2 regions of the Streptomyces sp. NPDC055189 genome follow, and region 2 is predicted to be linked to the other one. Evidence: riboswitches for the same ligand, from Rfam matches in the RefSeq annotation. Region 2 holds a riboswitch; the other holds the start of a gene.
What was found. Region 2 has a riboswitch for cyclic di-AMP ahead of ACWFR3_RS12890 (NlpC/P60 family protein). Riboswitches for the same ligand answer to the same signal wherever they lie in the genome.
Positions count from the first base shown of each region.

Region 1 (7,598 bases), on a different contig from region 2:
CTGGGAGAACTACGGCGGCCTCGACTTCGCGCCGAGCGCCGACCAGGCCAGCCGTTCGCAGCAGATATCCGTCGCCGAGGCGGTCCTTGACGACCAGGGCACCAAGGCCTGGCCGAGCTGCGCGCCGATCGCCGGTCTCACCCGGGGTGGCGCCGCCGCCGAGGTCGACCCGGGCGCGCCGATCACGACGGTGCCTTCCGACGAGTCGACGGAGTCGTCCGGTTCGTCGGAGTCGACGAAGCCCGGCGGGTCGAAGAAGGAGTCGGACGAACCGAGCGCGTCGCCGAGCGAGTCGGCCGACCCCTCGGACAGCGCCGAGCCTTCGGACGAGGCTTCGGATGAACCGTCCGGTGAGTCCGGTAAGTCCGGTGGCTCCGGTGCCGACGACGAGGCGCGAGACAAGAATCACGACGAGTCGGACAAGTCGGATGACTCGGCCAAGTCCGGCCGGGACGACGCCACTTCGTCCGACCCCACTCCCTCCACCGGTGACGGCGAAGGCCGCCACCGCGGCGGCAGCGCGGCCGACGAGGCCTCGGAAGGCTCCTCCCGCGAAGGTTCGGGCCGGCACGCCTCCCGCGGCGACGAGCGCGAGCAGGACGGCTCCGACGGGACGTACACGGTCCGTTCCGGAGACAACCTGTGGGCCATCGCCGACGACCTGGACGTGAAGGGCGGGTGGACCGAGCTGTACGCGGGGAACGAGGAGTCGGTCGGCTCCGACCCCGACCTCATCCTTCCCGGTCAGAGCCTCGATTTGGGCGAAAAGTAGGGGTAGTTGGCGAGTCGCTTTGCCTCTGATGTCCAGATTGGCGCAAGTGAGACATGGGTCTCAAAGGCCCTGATCGTCTTTGGAATTCGGCCGCGGTCATGCCTACGGTCGTGACCGCTCGCCACAGCGGGCCCCGCCGGTCGGTACGCCGAGTCCTGCCAACGGCCGTTCGGGAACAGTCGTCGCGTAAGCGCCGTAGGCAGGAGCGGGGGACCCAAGGTTTCCGCCGGGCCCGGCCGTTCAGTCTCGCGAGAGCGAGGCGGAGAGACGGTCAGGAACGGCTAGGGGTTAAGTCGCGCTCAAGGAAGCGCGGCCGGGCAACTTCATCGGCCCGAACCCGACAGCTCACCTCGCAGGCGTCGGTGAGGGGATCACTCATGCTGTTTTCCAGCAAGGGCAAGCACCGCCGCCCGTCCAAGGCCACTCGTGTCGCCACGCTCGCCGGCGTCACCGGTGTCGCGGTCGCAGCCCCGCTGATGGCGGCCGGCCAGGCCTCCGCCGCGACGAACTCCGAGTGGGACGCCGTCGCCCAGTGCGAGTCCGGCGGCAACTGGTCGATCAACACCGGTAACGGCTACACCGGCGGCCTGCAGTTCTCGTCGTCCACCTGGTCCGCGTACGGCGGCACCAAGTACGCGCCCAGCGCCGACAAGGCCTCCAAGGCCCAGCAGATAGAGATCGGCGAGAAGGTTCTCGCGGGTCAGGGCAAGGGTGCCTGGCCGAGCTGCGGCGTCGGCCTCTCGGGCGCCTCCAACGAGGGTGGCGGTGCACAGGAGAGCGCCCCGCAGCAGACCCAGGAGCAGCCCAAGAGCCAGCCCACCCCGCAGACCGAGCAGCCGCAGCAGGCCGCTCCGAAGGCCGCGCCCAAGGCCGAGGCTCCCAAGACCGAGTCCAAGAAGACCGTCGAGACCCCGACCGGCAAGAAGGTCAAGAAGGGCGACGGCGAGTACAAGGTCGAGAAGGGTGACACCCTCTCCAAGATCGCCGAGGCGAAGAACGTCAAGGGCGGCTGGCACAAGGTGTACAAGCTCAACGGCGACATCATCGACAACGCCGACATGATCTACCCCGGTCAGCAGCTGCACCTCAGCTAGTTCTGGCGGGGCGCCTCAGCGGTCTTGATCGTCTGCGGGTGCTCCGTGGCTTGTCGCGCAGTTCCCCGCGCCCCTTCGGGCGCTACCCCGTCCCCACGGACTCCCCGCCCCCGGTGCGCGTATCCCCCGTACGCACCGGGGGCGGGGTATGTTTGTTCCGTTCGTAAACATTTTGCTCTCGGTTTGTCCACAGGACGGGCGGTCGGCTGGCTGTTGTCCGGGAGCCGGTTAGGCTCGTGTCCGCGGGGCCGATGCCCCGCGTACTCGCGTCACATCCCAGAAGGAGATGCTCGTGCCGTCCATCGACGTCGTCGTAGCCCGGGAAATCCTGGACTCCCGAGGCAACCCCACGGTCGAGGTCGAGGTCGGCCTCGACGACGGCAGCACGGGTCGTGCCGCCGTTCCGTCCGGTGCGTCCACCGGTGCTTTCGAGGCCATCGAACTCCGTGACGGTGACCCCAACCGTTACCAGGGCAAGGGCGTCGAGAAGGCCGTCCTCGCCGTCATCGAGCAGATCGGCCCGGAGCTCGTCGGGTACGACGCGACCGAGCAGCGCCTGATCGACCAGGCGATGTTCGACCTCGACGCCACCGACAACAAGGGCTCGCTCGGCGCCAACGCCATCCTCGGCGTCTCGCTCGCCGTCGCGCACGCCGCGTCGGAGGCCTCCGACCTCCCGCTCTTCCGCTACCTCGGCGGCCCGAACGCGCACCTGCTGCCCGTTCCGATGATGAACATCCTGAACGGCGGGTCGCACGCCGACTCGAACGTCGACATCCAGGAGTTCATGATCGCGCCGATCGGCGCCGAGTCGTTCTCCGAGGCCCTGCGCTGGGGCACCGAGGTCTACCACACGCTGAAGAAGGTCCTGAAGGACAAGGGCCTGTCCACCGGCCTGGGCGACGAGGGCGGCTTCGCGCCGAACCTCGACTCCAACCGCGCCGCGCTCGACCTCATCCTCGAGGCCATCAAGCAGGCCGGTTACGTCCCCGGCGAGCAGATCGCGCTCGCGCTCGACGTCGCCGCGTCCGAGTTCTACAAGGACGGCAGTTACGACTTCGAGGGCAAGTCCCGCTCGGCCGCCGAGATGACCGAGTACTACGAGGAGCTCGTCTCCTCGTACCCGCTCGTCTCCATCGAGGACCCGCTGTTCGAGGACGACTGGGCCGGCTGGAACGTCATCACCGAGAAGCTCGGCGAGAAGGTCCAGCTCGTGGGCGACGACCTGTTCGTCACCAACCCGGAGCGCCTCGCCCGCGGCATCGAGGAGAAGTCCGCGAACGCCCTCCTGGTGAAGGTCAACCAGATCGGCTCGCTGACCGAGACCCTGGACGCCGTCGAGATGGCCCAGCGCAGCGGCTTCAAGTGCATGATGTCGCACCGCTCCGGCGAGACCGAGGACGTCACCATCGCCGACCTCGCCGTCGCCACCAACTGCGGCCAGATCAAGACCGGCGCCCCGGCCCGCTCCGAGCGCGTCGCCAAGTACAACCAGCTCCTGCGCATCGAGGAGATCCTGGACGACGCCGCGGTCTACGCCGGTCGTTCGGCGTTCCCCCGCTTCAAGGGCTGAGCTGCACCGAGCTCCGGCTCCGCTGAGTAGTTACGTACGTCCCCGTACTCGGTCCCGTACCGTGTGCGGGGACGTTCGTACGTATCGGGGAGGCGGCACACATGGCCGTGAAGGACCGCGACCGGTTCTCCACCGCGACCAGGCTGCGGCTGCTCGGCGAGCAGACCGCGGAGCGTGTCTACCGCTCCCAGACCAAGCGCCAGGCGCGCCGCTCCCGGCTCACGGGACGCGCCGCGCTCCTCGCGCTCGTGCTCTGCTCGCTGGTCGTCGCGCTTGCCTACCCGATAAGGCAGTACGTGTCGCAGCGGGCGGAGATCGCCGATCAGCGCCGCGAGCAGGCCGAGCGCCGCGAGCACGTCGAGAAGCTGCGGGACGAGAAGGCCCGCTGGCGGGACGACGCGTACGCGGAGCAGCGCATCCGGGACCGGCTGCACTACGTGATGCCGGGCGAGACCGGCTATACGGTGATCGATCCGGCGGCGGCGAACAAGCAGCGCGCCGACCAGGGGGCGGCAGCCAGGCCCTGGTACTCGAACGTCTGGGACGGCGTCGACAAGGCGGACCGCCCGGACGAGGACTGACTTTCCACCACCCCTACTTGCACTCCCTCTCGTAGTAAACCGATCGAAAGACAGGCATGGAAACGCCCCCGCCGACCACCCCGCGCACCGAGCCCACCGACGCCGACGTCGAGGCCTTCAAGCAGCAGCTCGGCCGTCCGCCGCGCGGCCTGCGGGCCATCGCCCACCGCTGCCCGTGCGGGCAGCCGGACGTCGTCGAGACGGCGCCGCGCCTGCCGGACGGGACGCCGTTCCCGACGACGTACTACCTGACGTGCCCGCGGGCCGCGTCCGCGATCGGCACCCTTGAGGCCAACGGCGTCATGAAGGAGATGTCGGAGCGCCTGAAGACGGACCCCGAGCTGGCCGCGGCGTACCGCAAGGCGCACGAGGACTACATCGCGCGCCGTGACGCCATCGAGGTCCTTGAGGGCTTCCCCAGCGCGGGCGGCATGCCGGACCGCGTGAAGTGCCTGCACGTCCTGGTCGGCCACTCCCTGGCCGCGGGCCCCGGCGTGAACCCGCTGGGCGACGAGGCGATCGCGATGCTGCCTCAGTGGTGGGCCAAGGGACCGTGCGTCACGCCGTGTGCCGACAAGGAGTCGGACAAGGAGCCCGCCAAGTGACCCGCGTGGCAGCCATCGACTGCGGCACGAACTCGATCCGCCTCCTGGTGGCGGACGCCGACCCGCAGACCGGCGAGCTGGTCGACCTGGACCGCAGGATGACCGTCGTCCGCCTTGGCCAGGGGGTGGACAAGACGGGCCGCCTGGCCCCGGAGGCCCTGGAGCGGACCTTCGCGGCCTGCCGCGAGTACGCGCGGATCATCAAGGAGCACGGCGCCGAACGCCTCCGCTTCGTGGCGACCTCCGCATCGCGCGACGCCGAGAACCGTGACGACTTCGTACGCGGAGTCCTGGACATCCTCGGCGTCGAGCCGGAGGTCATCAGCGGTGACCAGGAGGCCGAGTTCTCCTTCACGGGCGCGACGAAGGAGCTTGCGGGCAGCGACCACCTGGCCAAGCCCTACCTGGTGGTGGACATCGGCGGCGGCTCCACGGAGTTCGTCGTCGGCGACGACGGGGTCCGCGCCGCGCGCTCCGTGGACGTCGGCTGCGTACGGCTCACCGAGCGGCACATCCGCACCGACCCGCCCTCGCCCGCCGAACTCGACGCCGTGCGGGCGGACATCACGGCCGCCCTCGACCTCGCCGAGCAGACAGTCCCGATCGGCGAGGCCCGCACTCTGGTCGGGCTCGCCGGCTCGGTGACGACGGTGGCCGCGATCGCGCTCGGCCTCGACGCGTACGACTCCGCGGCGATCCACCACTCCCGCGTCTCCTACGAGCAGGTGAGTGAGATCGTCGGCCGTCTGAGCCGGGCCACGCACGACGAGCGGGCCGCGATCCCCGTCATGCACCCCGGCCGCGTGGACGTCATCGTGTCGGGCGCTCTCGTACTCCTGTCGATCATGGACCGGACCGGCGCCCGGGAGGTCGTCGTGAGCGAGCACGACATCCTCGACGGCATCGGCTGGTCGATCGCCTGAGCGCGTGATGTAGCGTCTGAGCGGCTGGTGGAGGGGTCGAAAGGCCCCTCGGCGACTCGCTGTCGGGAAACTTCGTGAAGTTCTTCACAAGGAAATCGGCTCGGTTGGACGAGATTCAGGGGTCGCGGACCCCTGAAAGTGACCTCGGAGAGCCTCGCAACCCATGACAGTGAAGGTTCGGGAGTGTGTCCCGAGCGTGAACCGGGCGAGTGGTCCACCGGGCCCGGGACGCCAGAGCGGCAGCTCACAAGGGGTGCACAACGACTCGTGATGTCCCGTGGTTCCCCTGGGGCGCTATGGCCTGTGTCACGTGGGCGGCGAAGTGTAGCAGAGGCCCTGCTCATGCTTGTGAAGGGGCGCACGAGCGACCCCCCTCGGGCAGGTGGATACTCGATGGCATGAGCACCACGGAGCGTCCCAGGATCCTCGTAGTAGGCGGTGGGTACGTAGGCCTGTACGCAGCTCGGCGCATCCTCAAGAAGATGCGCTACGGAGAGGCGACCGTCACGGTCGTCGACCCCCGGTCGTACATGACCTACCAGCCCTTCCTCCCCGAAGCCGCAGCCGGCAGCATTTCGCCTCGGCACGTCGTCGTCCCGCTGCGACGCGTGCTGCCCAAGGCGGAAGTTCTGACCGGGCGGGTCACCACCATCGATCAGGACCGCAAGGTCGCCACGATCGCCCCCCTCGTGGGCGAGGCGTACGAGCTGCCTTTCGACTACCTGGTCATCGCGATGGGCGCGGTCTCCCGCACCTTCCCGATCCCCGGCCTCGCCGAGCAGGGCATCGGCATGAAGGGCATCGAGGAGGCCATCGGCCTGCGCAACCACGTCCTTGAGCAGCTGGACAAGGCTGACTCCACGACGGACGAGGAGGTCCGCCGCAAGGCGCTGACCTTCGTCTTCGTCGGCGGTGGCTTCGCGGGTGCGGAGACCATCGGTGAGGTCGAGGACATGGCCCGCGACGCGGCCAAGTACTACAACAACGTGAAGCGCGAGGACATGCGCTTCGTGCTCGTCGACGTCGCGGACAAGATCCTCCCCGAGGTCGGCCCGAAGCTCGGCCAGTACGGCAAGGAGCACCTCGAGGGCCGCGGTGTCGAGGTCTACCTCAAGACCGGCATGGACTCCTGCGTGGACGGCCACGTGGTGCTCAACAACGGCCTCGAGGTCGACTCCAGCACCATCGTGTGGACCGCAGGCGTCAAGCCGAACCCGGCGCTCGCCCGCTTCGGTCTGCCGCTGGGCCCCCGTGGCCACGTCGACACCCAGACGACCCTCCAGGTCCAGGGCACCGACTACATCTGGGCCGCGGGCGACAACGCCCAGGTGCCGGACATGGTCGGCCGCAAGGCCGGCAACGAGAACGCCTGGTGCCCGCCGAACGCCCAGCACGCGCTGCGTCAGGCCAAGGTCCTCGGCGACAACGTGATCTCCGGCATGCGGGGCTTCCCGCAGAAGGAGTACAGCCACGCCAACAAGGGTGCGGTCGCCGGTCTCGGCCTGCACAAGGGCGTCGCGATGATCGTCATGGGCAAGATGAAGATCAAGCTGAAGGGCCGTCTGGCCTGGTACATGCACCGCGCGTACCACGGCATGGCGATGCCGACGTTCAACCGCAAGATCCGGGTCTTCGCCGACTGGACGCTCGCGGTGTTCCTCAAGCGCGAGGTCGTCTCGCTGGGCGCCATGGAGACTCCCCGCGAGGAGTTCTACGAGGCCGCCAAGCCCGCGCCGAAGCCTGCGGCCAAGGCTGAACCGGTTGCCCCCGTCGAGGAGAAGGCCAAGGCCTCCTGACGGCTCGCTGACCAAACCCCGAAGGGGCTGCTCGCCATCCGTGGTGCGAGTGGCCCCTTCGGGTTTTTCCGGACCGCATACATGGTGGCTACATGTATTTTGCCGATCCATGACGCAATAACGGGACTGCGCAAGCGTGCGGTTGGTGTTTACGTGGTGTCGAACCTATCCGGGATTTCTCTGTCACGGAGGTGTGCACCATGCCCGATGCCGCACTGCGGCTGAAGCACCTTGCCGAACAATTGCTGGGGGCA
Region 1 is NZ_JBSGSG010000031.1:28,366-35,963, forward strand. It holds gene ACWFR3_RS22490 (transglycosylase family protein) at 1-772, shown strand, start outside; cyclic di-AMP (ydaO/yuaA leader) riboswitch at 954-1,146, shown strand; gene ACWFR3_RS22495 (transglycosylase family protein) at 1,150-1,866, shown strand; gene eno (phosphopyruvate hydratase) at 2,159-3,439, shown strand; gene ACWFR3_RS22505 (FtsB family cell division protein) at 3,541-4,020, shown strand; gene ACWFR3_RS22510 (DUF501 domain-containing protein) at 4,077-4,625, shown strand; gene ACWFR3_RS22515 (Ppx/GppA phosphatase family protein) at 4,622-5,548, shown strand; gene ACWFR3_RS22520 (NAD(P)/FAD-dependent oxidoreductase) at 5,947-7,344, shown strand; gene ACWFR3_RS22525 (class I SAM-dependent methyltransferase) at 7,545-7,598, shown strand, end outside.
Region 1: linked by a shared signal. The riboswitch ahead of ACWFR3_RS22495 (transglycosylase family protein) and the one ahead of ACWFR3_RS12890 (NlpC/P60 family protein) in region 2 are both predicted to bind cyclic di-AMP.

Region 2 (7,598 bases):
CGCGGGAAGCAATGGTGAACGCCGCCAAGTACGGTGGCGAGGGCGGCGCTGTGCAGGTCTTCGCCGAAGTCGAGGGGGAGACGGTGTTCGTGTCCGTCCGGGACCGTGGGCCCGGCTTCGATCTGGATTCCGTGCCGGACGACCGCATGGGCGTACGAGAATCGATCATCGGCCGTATGCAGCGCAACGGCGGCACGGCGCGGCTGCGCGCGGTGCCGGGGGGCGGCACGGAAGTCGAGCTGGAGATGGAGAGGACGGCGACGACATGAGCGACGCGAGCGAGCCCGTGGGGACCAGGGGCGGGTCGGAAGGCGCGGCCGAGCCGGGCACGCCGGCCGGGGCGGATCGGCCCGCCGAAGAGACGGCCGGTGCGGCCGGTGTCGCTGCCGGCGGTGACCAGGAGGGTCGCCGTGCACGCGTCGTCCTCGTCGACGATCACCGGATGTTCCGTACGGGAGTCCAGGCGGAGATCGGCAGGACCGCGATCACCGGTGTCGAGGTCGTCGGCGAGGCCGCCGACGTCGATCAGGCGGTCACGGTCATCACGACGACGCGTCCCGAGGTCGTGCTGCTCGACGTGCACCTTCCGGGCGGCGGTGGCGTCGAAGTGCTGCGCCGCTGCGCGCCGTTGATGTCCGATGCCGAGAGCCCCGTGCGGTTCCTGGCGCTCTCCGTCTCGGACGCCGCCGAGGACGTCATCGGAGTCATCCGTGGCGGTGCCCGCGGCTATGTCACCAAGACGATCACCGGCACCGACCTGGTGGACTCCATCTTCCGTGTGCAGGACGGCGACGCGGTCTTCTCGCCGCGCCTCGCCGGGTTCGTCCTCGACGCCTTCGCGTCGACCGACGCGCCGCCGGTCGACGAGGACCTGGACCGCCTCACGCAGCGCGAGCGCGAGGTGCTGCGGCTCATCGCGCGCGGGTACGCGTACAAGGAGATCGCCAAGCAGCTCTTCATCTCGGTGAAGACGGTCGAGTCGCATGTGTCGGCGGTGCTGAGGAAGCTCCAGCTGTCCAACCGGCACGAGCTGACGCGGTGGGCCACCGCGCGGCGGCTGGTCTGACGGCCGGGCCGGGCAGCCCTGCGGCGACGGTCCGGTCCGGGTTCAGCGGTGCGCGCCGTTCACGGCGGGGGCGGGGCCCAGCTTCCGTATGGCCCAGCGGTAGTGGCCCACCGCCTTGGTGATGCCTATGAGGCCCGCCAGCCACAGGATCAGGCCCGTGCCCATGCCGAGCACCACGTCGCCGTAGGAGTCCCGCCCGGGCTCCGCGTAGGCGGCGGAAGCGAAGGACGCCCACAGGCCGAGCGCGCACCCGAGGAAGGACGTCAGGAGCCAGCAGAGGCTGAGGCCGGGGGAGCGCAGAGCGGAGTCCGACGCCGGGTGGCTGTCCAGGGCCAGCCAGCTTTCGGTGAGTTCGCGGGCCTTCCGGTCGCCGCGGATGCCGACGACGATGCCGAACACCGAGGGAGCCAGGGCCCCGAGGCCCAGGACCGCGCAGAGCGGGCCCATGACGAACGCCACCGGGTTGCGTTCCTCGATCATCTCCAACGGCACCGTCAGGAGAGCCCAGCCGATCACGCAGCCGAGCGCGAACAGCCAGAGCAGCAGGATCCGGTGCACCCCCAGGCTCCGCCTGCGCAGCTCTTCGAGCGCCCTGCCACGGTCGTACAGCAGCGCGTTCCGGTCCGGCCAAGTGCGCAGGTAGGCAGGCGGCGGAGGCGGCGGGAGCGTACGACGGGGCATGGCCCTGACAGTACCTGCGGGGCCACGCGGCCTGTCAGGCCACCCGCGCCCTCTCACGCCAGCCGTGAGCCCTGCTCAGGCCACCCGCGCCGCCCCCGCGAACGGCATCTGGCTGATCGGCGCGAGGCGTACCGGCGCGCTCGGGTTCGGGGCGTGGATCATCTGGCCGTTGCCCACATAGATCCCGACGTGACTGATGCCCTGGTAGAAGAAGACCAGGTCTCCGGGCCGCAGTTGAGAACGCGGGACCCGTTCTCCCTCGGCGATCTGCGCGTACGTCGTGCGCGGCAGGGCGACTCCCGCGGACCGGTAGGCAGCCTGGGTGAGCCCCGAGCAGTCGAAGGCGTTCGGGCCGGTGGCGCCCCACACGTACGGGCTGCCGAGCGCCTTGTAGGCGTACGAGACGGCCGCCGAGGCGCGGGCGTTGGGGGCCTTGCCGGGGCCGTTCGGGGAGCCGTCGCGGCCGGCCGCACGCGAGACCCTGTCCTGACCGCCGTCGCCCGCGAGCTCCGCACGCTGGTCGCCGGTGAGCTGTGACAGGAGCCCCTTGGCCGTGTCGAGCTTTGCGGTGACGGTCTTCTTGTGCCTCTTCAGCTCCGCCTGGCGGGACTTGAGGTGCGTGAGTGTGTCGTCGGCCTCGGTGTGCAGCTGGTCGAGCTCCTGGAGCTGCTTCCGCACACCGGAGACGGCCGATGCCTGGCGGCTGTCGGCCCGGTCGGCGAGCGCGGCACGCTCGAGGTACTGGTCGGGGTCGGAGGAGAGCGCGAGCTGGACGGCGGGGTCGATGCCACCGCTGCGGTACTGCGCGGCAGCTATCGAACCCAGGCCCTCGCGCGCCGAGTTGAGCTTCTCCGTCTTGCGGGCCGCCTCGTCACGCAGCTCGCCCAGGGACTTCTCGGCGTTCTCGGACTTCTCCTTGGCGCCGTTGTACTTCTCGGTGGCGATCTCCGCCTCGCGGTAGAGCGCGTCGACCTTCGATTTGACCTCGGCCGGGCTGAGCCGTGGATCCGCGTGTCCCGTGCCGTCGAAGGCGGTGGCCGTGGCGGCCCCGGCAAGGGCGATGGTGGCGGCGGTGCGGGCCGTATGGCCACTGAGCGAGCGCTGTCTGGGCTTGCGGTGCGCTGCCACGAAGGGGGGCTCCTTAAGGTTCCGGCGGCGGACCGCACAGGGGAGCGGTCCGCCGCCGGATTCTCGGCGGTGGTGGCCGACTGCCGCCCCTGGTGCGGGCGGCGGTGGGGAGCCGGTCACCTGACGAAGGACGCTAAACCTCGCCGTCACGGCTTGGTGACGGATTGTGCGCAACTGACGCAAGTGTGCCGCCGGTGTCCGTATATGACCGCACGATCCGCCGGGCCGGATCCCCTTCGCGCGGGTGCGTGACCGATGCGGCGCTTGCGGCCCACCTGACTGCGGAGTGGTGATATGCCCCGGCTAGGCTCCGGAGCCATGGACGTTCTCACCCATCTCTTCGTCGGTCTGCACATCATCGGCATCGCCTCGCTCCTGGGCGGCTTCCTCACCCAGATGAAGCAGATGGGCCAGGGCACGGCACGCTTCAACCCGGCGATGCTGCACGGCGCGCTGACGATGCTCGTCACGGGCGTCATCCTGGTGGGCCTCAACCAGGCGGACGACAACCCGGTCAACAACCTCAAGATCGGCATCAAGATGGCCGTGCTGATCGTGATCCTCGCGCTGGTCTACGTGAAGCGGGACGAGGAGAAGGTGGACAAGGGGATGTTCGGCGCCGTCGGGCTGCTGACCGTCGTGAACATCTTCATCGCGGTGCTGTGGACCTGATCCCGCCCGACTCGCAGATCACGGAAACGGCCCTCCACGCGCGCGTGGAGGGCCGTTTTCCGTGAGTGATGGTCGTGACCGTCAGGCGGGCCGCACCACGCTGTGGATCGGCATGTAGTAGATCGACTCGGTGCGGACGTTCGCACCCGGCTTCGGGGCGTGGATCATCTTGCCGTCGCCGATGTAGATCCCGACGTGGCTGATGTCGTCGTAGAAGAAGACCAGGTCACCCGGCTTGGCGTCGGCGGTCTTCACGGTCGTGCCGACCTTCACCTGGTCCCACGTCGTACGCGGCAGGGAGATCCCCGCGGCCTTCCACGCGTCCTGGGTGAGCCCGGAGCAGTCGTAGGAGTCGGGTCCTGTGGCGCCCCACACGTACGGCTTGCCGATCTGCGCCTCCGCGAAGTTGATGACCTTCGCGGCCTTCGTCGCGTAACCGCTGTCCGTGTCACCGGAGCCGGAACCCGTGCCCGAGCCAGTGCCCGAGCCGGTGTCGGAGCCCGAGTCGGGGGTCTCCTTGTTCTTCTCGCGCTCCTCGGCCGCGGCCTCTTCCGCCGCCTTGCGCTTGGCCTCCGCCTCGGCCTCCTGCTTGCGGGCCAGCTCGGCGGCCTTGCGCTTGGCCGCCTCGTCCTTCTTCTTCTCGATCGCCGCGAGCCGCGCCTTCTCCTCGGCCGTCAGCTCCGAGAGCATCGTGCGCGCCTGGCCCAGCTTCTTCTGGACCGTCTGCTTGCTCGTCTTGAGGTCGTCCCGTGAGTCGCTCAGCGTCTGAAGGCTCTTGGCGGCCTTCGTGCGCTGCTTCGTCGCGGCGGCCTGCTTCGTCTGGTAGTCGTCGACCGCCTTCTTCTGGCGCGCGGTCAGCCGGTCCGACAGGTGATTCTGGTCGAAGTACCCCTGCGGGTCGTCGGCCAGCATCATCGTGGCCGTCTCGGAGACGGCGCCGGTGCGGTACTGCGCCGCGGCGAAGGAGCCCAGCTCCTGGCGGGCCTCGTTCAGCTTGTCGGTGCGCTCGGCCACATCATCGAGCAGGGTGTCGACCTTTTTGCGCTGTTTGTCGGTGCGCTCCTTGGCCGAGTTGTACTTCTGCGTGGCCACGCCCGCCTGGTGGTAGAGATCGTCGACCTTCTTCTGGACCTCTTCGAGGCTGGGCTTCTGCGGTGCGGACGGCGCCGCCTGCGCGCTCTGTGACAGCAGGGCCACGGAGGTGAGGGCCGCCGTCGTGATGCCGATGGCGGGAGTGGCGCGTAGGGCGGCAATGCGGTTCCGCGGCTTGCGGTGCGACGCCAAGGGAGGCGACTCCTTCCGTAGACCGCCTACCGGGTTAGCTGTCGGGTTCGGGCGGGTGGTTCCGGAAGGTTGCCCTACAGTCCCGTACTGCGTACGGGACCGATTCACCCCAAGTTCATCGTGGGTCCCCGGCTCCGAGGAGATCGAACTCGGCGGAGGCCACCCGTTCCCGGCGGGGTTCGCCGGTGGGAGTACGAGCAGCCCGCGCAGCACGCTAGCCAACTCGTGTGGTCCGTGTGAAGGTTGATGTTCGATATGCCCGATACATTTTCGTTACTTTACGAAGCTCTTGACGCGGGCACGTCGCGCTGAAGCGGAGAGTGATCGTCCGCGGGCAGGGCGTAGCCGGAGTGACGTGGCCGGAACCCGGAGCGGGTTGTCAGTGCGGCCGCCTAGACTCGGGAGGCGATGAGCAGCCTCTTTGATGACAGCTTCCTGGCGGACCTCAAGCCCTCGCGGGCTTCGGAGGAAGAGCCCCCGCCGCCGCCCGAGGACAACACTCCGGAGTCAATCCCGGATGATCTGTTCGACGGGAAGTTCGACGCGCCCACACCGCGGGACGCGCACTACCGAGGCGGGGCACCGCGCCCCGTGCTCGACCCGGCGGCCCTGCTCGACGGGCTGAACGAGAACCAGCGCGCGGCCGTCGTGCACGCGGACTCCCCGCTGCTCATCGTCGCGGGCGCGGGCTCCGGCAAGACCCGGGTCCTCACGCACCGCATCGCTCATCTCCTGGCCGAGCGGCACGTGCACCCGGGGCAGATCCTGGCGATCACGTTCACGAACAAGGCCGCGGGCGAGATGAAGGAGCGCGTCGAGCAGCTCGTCGGGCCGCGCGCCAACGCCATGTGGGTGTCGACCTTCCACAGCGCGTGCGTGCGCATACTGCGCCGCGAGTCGAAGACGATCGGCTTCACCTCCTCCTTCTCGATCTACGACGCCGCCGACTCCAAGCGTCTGATGGCGCTGGTCTGCCGCGACCTGGACATCGACCCGAAGAAGTTCCCGCCGAAGTCCTTCAGCGCCAAGATCTCGAACCTGAAGAACGAGCTGATCGACGAGGAGGAATTCGCGGGCCGGGCCTCCGACGGCTTCGAGAAGACGCTCGCCCAGGCGTACGCGATGTACCAGCAGCGCCTCCGCGAGGCGAACGCCCTCGACTTCGACGACCTGATCATGACGACGGTCAACATGTTCCGCGCGTTCCCGGACGTCGCCGAGCACTACCGCCGCCGCTTCCGGCACGTCATGGTCGACGAGTACCAGGACACCAACCACGCCCAGTACGCCCTGGTGCGCGAGCTGGTCGGCCCCTCCGGAGGCGAGGGTGACGACCCCGCCGAGCTGTGCGTCGTGGGCGACGCGGACCAGTCGATCTACGCCTTCCGCGGCGCCACGATCCGCAACATCCTCCAGTTCGAGGAGGACTACCCGGACGCGACGACGATCCTCCTGGAGCAGAACTACCGCTCCTCGCAGACGATCCTGACCGCGGCCAACGCCGTCATCGAGCGCAACGAAAGCCGCCGTCCGAAGAACCTGTGGACCAACGCGGGCGCCGGCGCGGGCATCATCGGCTATGTCGCCGACACCGAGCACGACGAGGCGCAGTTCGTCGCCGACGAGATCGACCGGCTCACCGACGCGGGCGACGCGAAGGCCGGCGATGTCGCGATCTTCTACCGGACGAACGCGCAGTCCCGTGTCTTCGAAGAGATCTTCATCCGCGTCGGCCTGCCCTACAAGGTCGTCGGCGGCGTCCGCTTCTACGAGCGCAAGGAGGTCCGGGACGTCCTCGCGTATCTGCGCGTGCTCGCCAATCCGGAGGACGCCGTCCCGCTGCGGCGCATTCTCAACGTACCCAAGAGGGGCATCGGCGACCGCGCGGAGGCCATGATCGACGCGCTCTCGCAGCGCGAGAAGATCTCCTTCCCGCAGGCACTGAAGCGCGTCGACGAGGCGTACGGAATGGCGTCCCGCTCGGCGAACGCCGTCAAGCGTTTCAACACGCTGATGGAGGAGCTGCGGACCATCGTCGAGTCCGGCGCGGGCCCTGCCGTCGTGCTGGAAGCCGTACTCGAACGGACCGGGTATCTGGCCGAGTTGCAGGCCTCGACCGACCCGCAGGACGAGACGCGCATCGAGAACCTCCAGGAACTCGCCGCCGTGGCGCTGGAGTTCGAGCAGGACAACGGCGAAAGCAACGAAGCCGCTGAAGGCGGCGAAGGGGCGACCGGGGGCGAAGAGAACGCGGACACGGACACGGACACGGATGCGGACCCGGAAGCAGGCGCCGGCACGGTCGCGGGCGCTGCGGGCACGCTCTCCGAGTTCCTGGAGCGGGTCGCGCTCGTCGCCGACTCGGACCAGATCCCCGACGAGGAGGACGACGGCTCCGGGGTCATCACACTGATGACGCTGCACACCGCCAAGGGCCTGGAGTTCCCGGTCGTCTTCCTGACCGGCATGGAGGACGGCGTCTTCCCGCACATGCGCTCCCTCGGCCAGGTCAAGGAGCTGGAGGAAGAGCGCCGCCTTGCGTACGTGGGCATCACGCGCGCGCGGGAGCGGCTCTACCTCACGCGGTCCTCGATGCGCAGCGCCTGGGGACAGCCTTCGTACAACCCGCCGTCGCGCTTCCTGGAGGAGATCCCGGAGGCACACCTGGACTGGAAGCGGACCGGTTCCGTCGGTGCACCGGCATCCTCCGGGCCCGCATCCTCAATCGCCTCCTCCCTGTCGTCGTCGCACTCGCGCACCGGGGGCG
Region 2 is NZ_JBSGSG010000013.1:111,189-118,786, forward strand. It holds gene ACWFR3_RS12865 (ATP-binding protein) at 1-269, shown strand, start outside; gene ACWFR3_RS12870 (LuxR C-terminal-related transcriptional regulator) at 266-1,066, shown strand; gene ACWFR3_RS12875 (hypothetical protein) at 1,109-1,747, opposite strand; gene ACWFR3_RS12880 (NlpC/P60 family protein) at 1,823-2,875, opposite strand; gene ACWFR3_RS12885 (hypothetical protein) at 3,194-3,547, shown strand; gene ACWFR3_RS12890 (NlpC/P60 family protein) at 3,629-4,831, opposite strand; cyclic di-AMP (ydaO/yuaA leader) riboswitch at 4,840-4,996, opposite strand; gene ACWFR3_RS12895 (ATP-dependent DNA helicase) at 5,240-7,598, shown strand, end outside.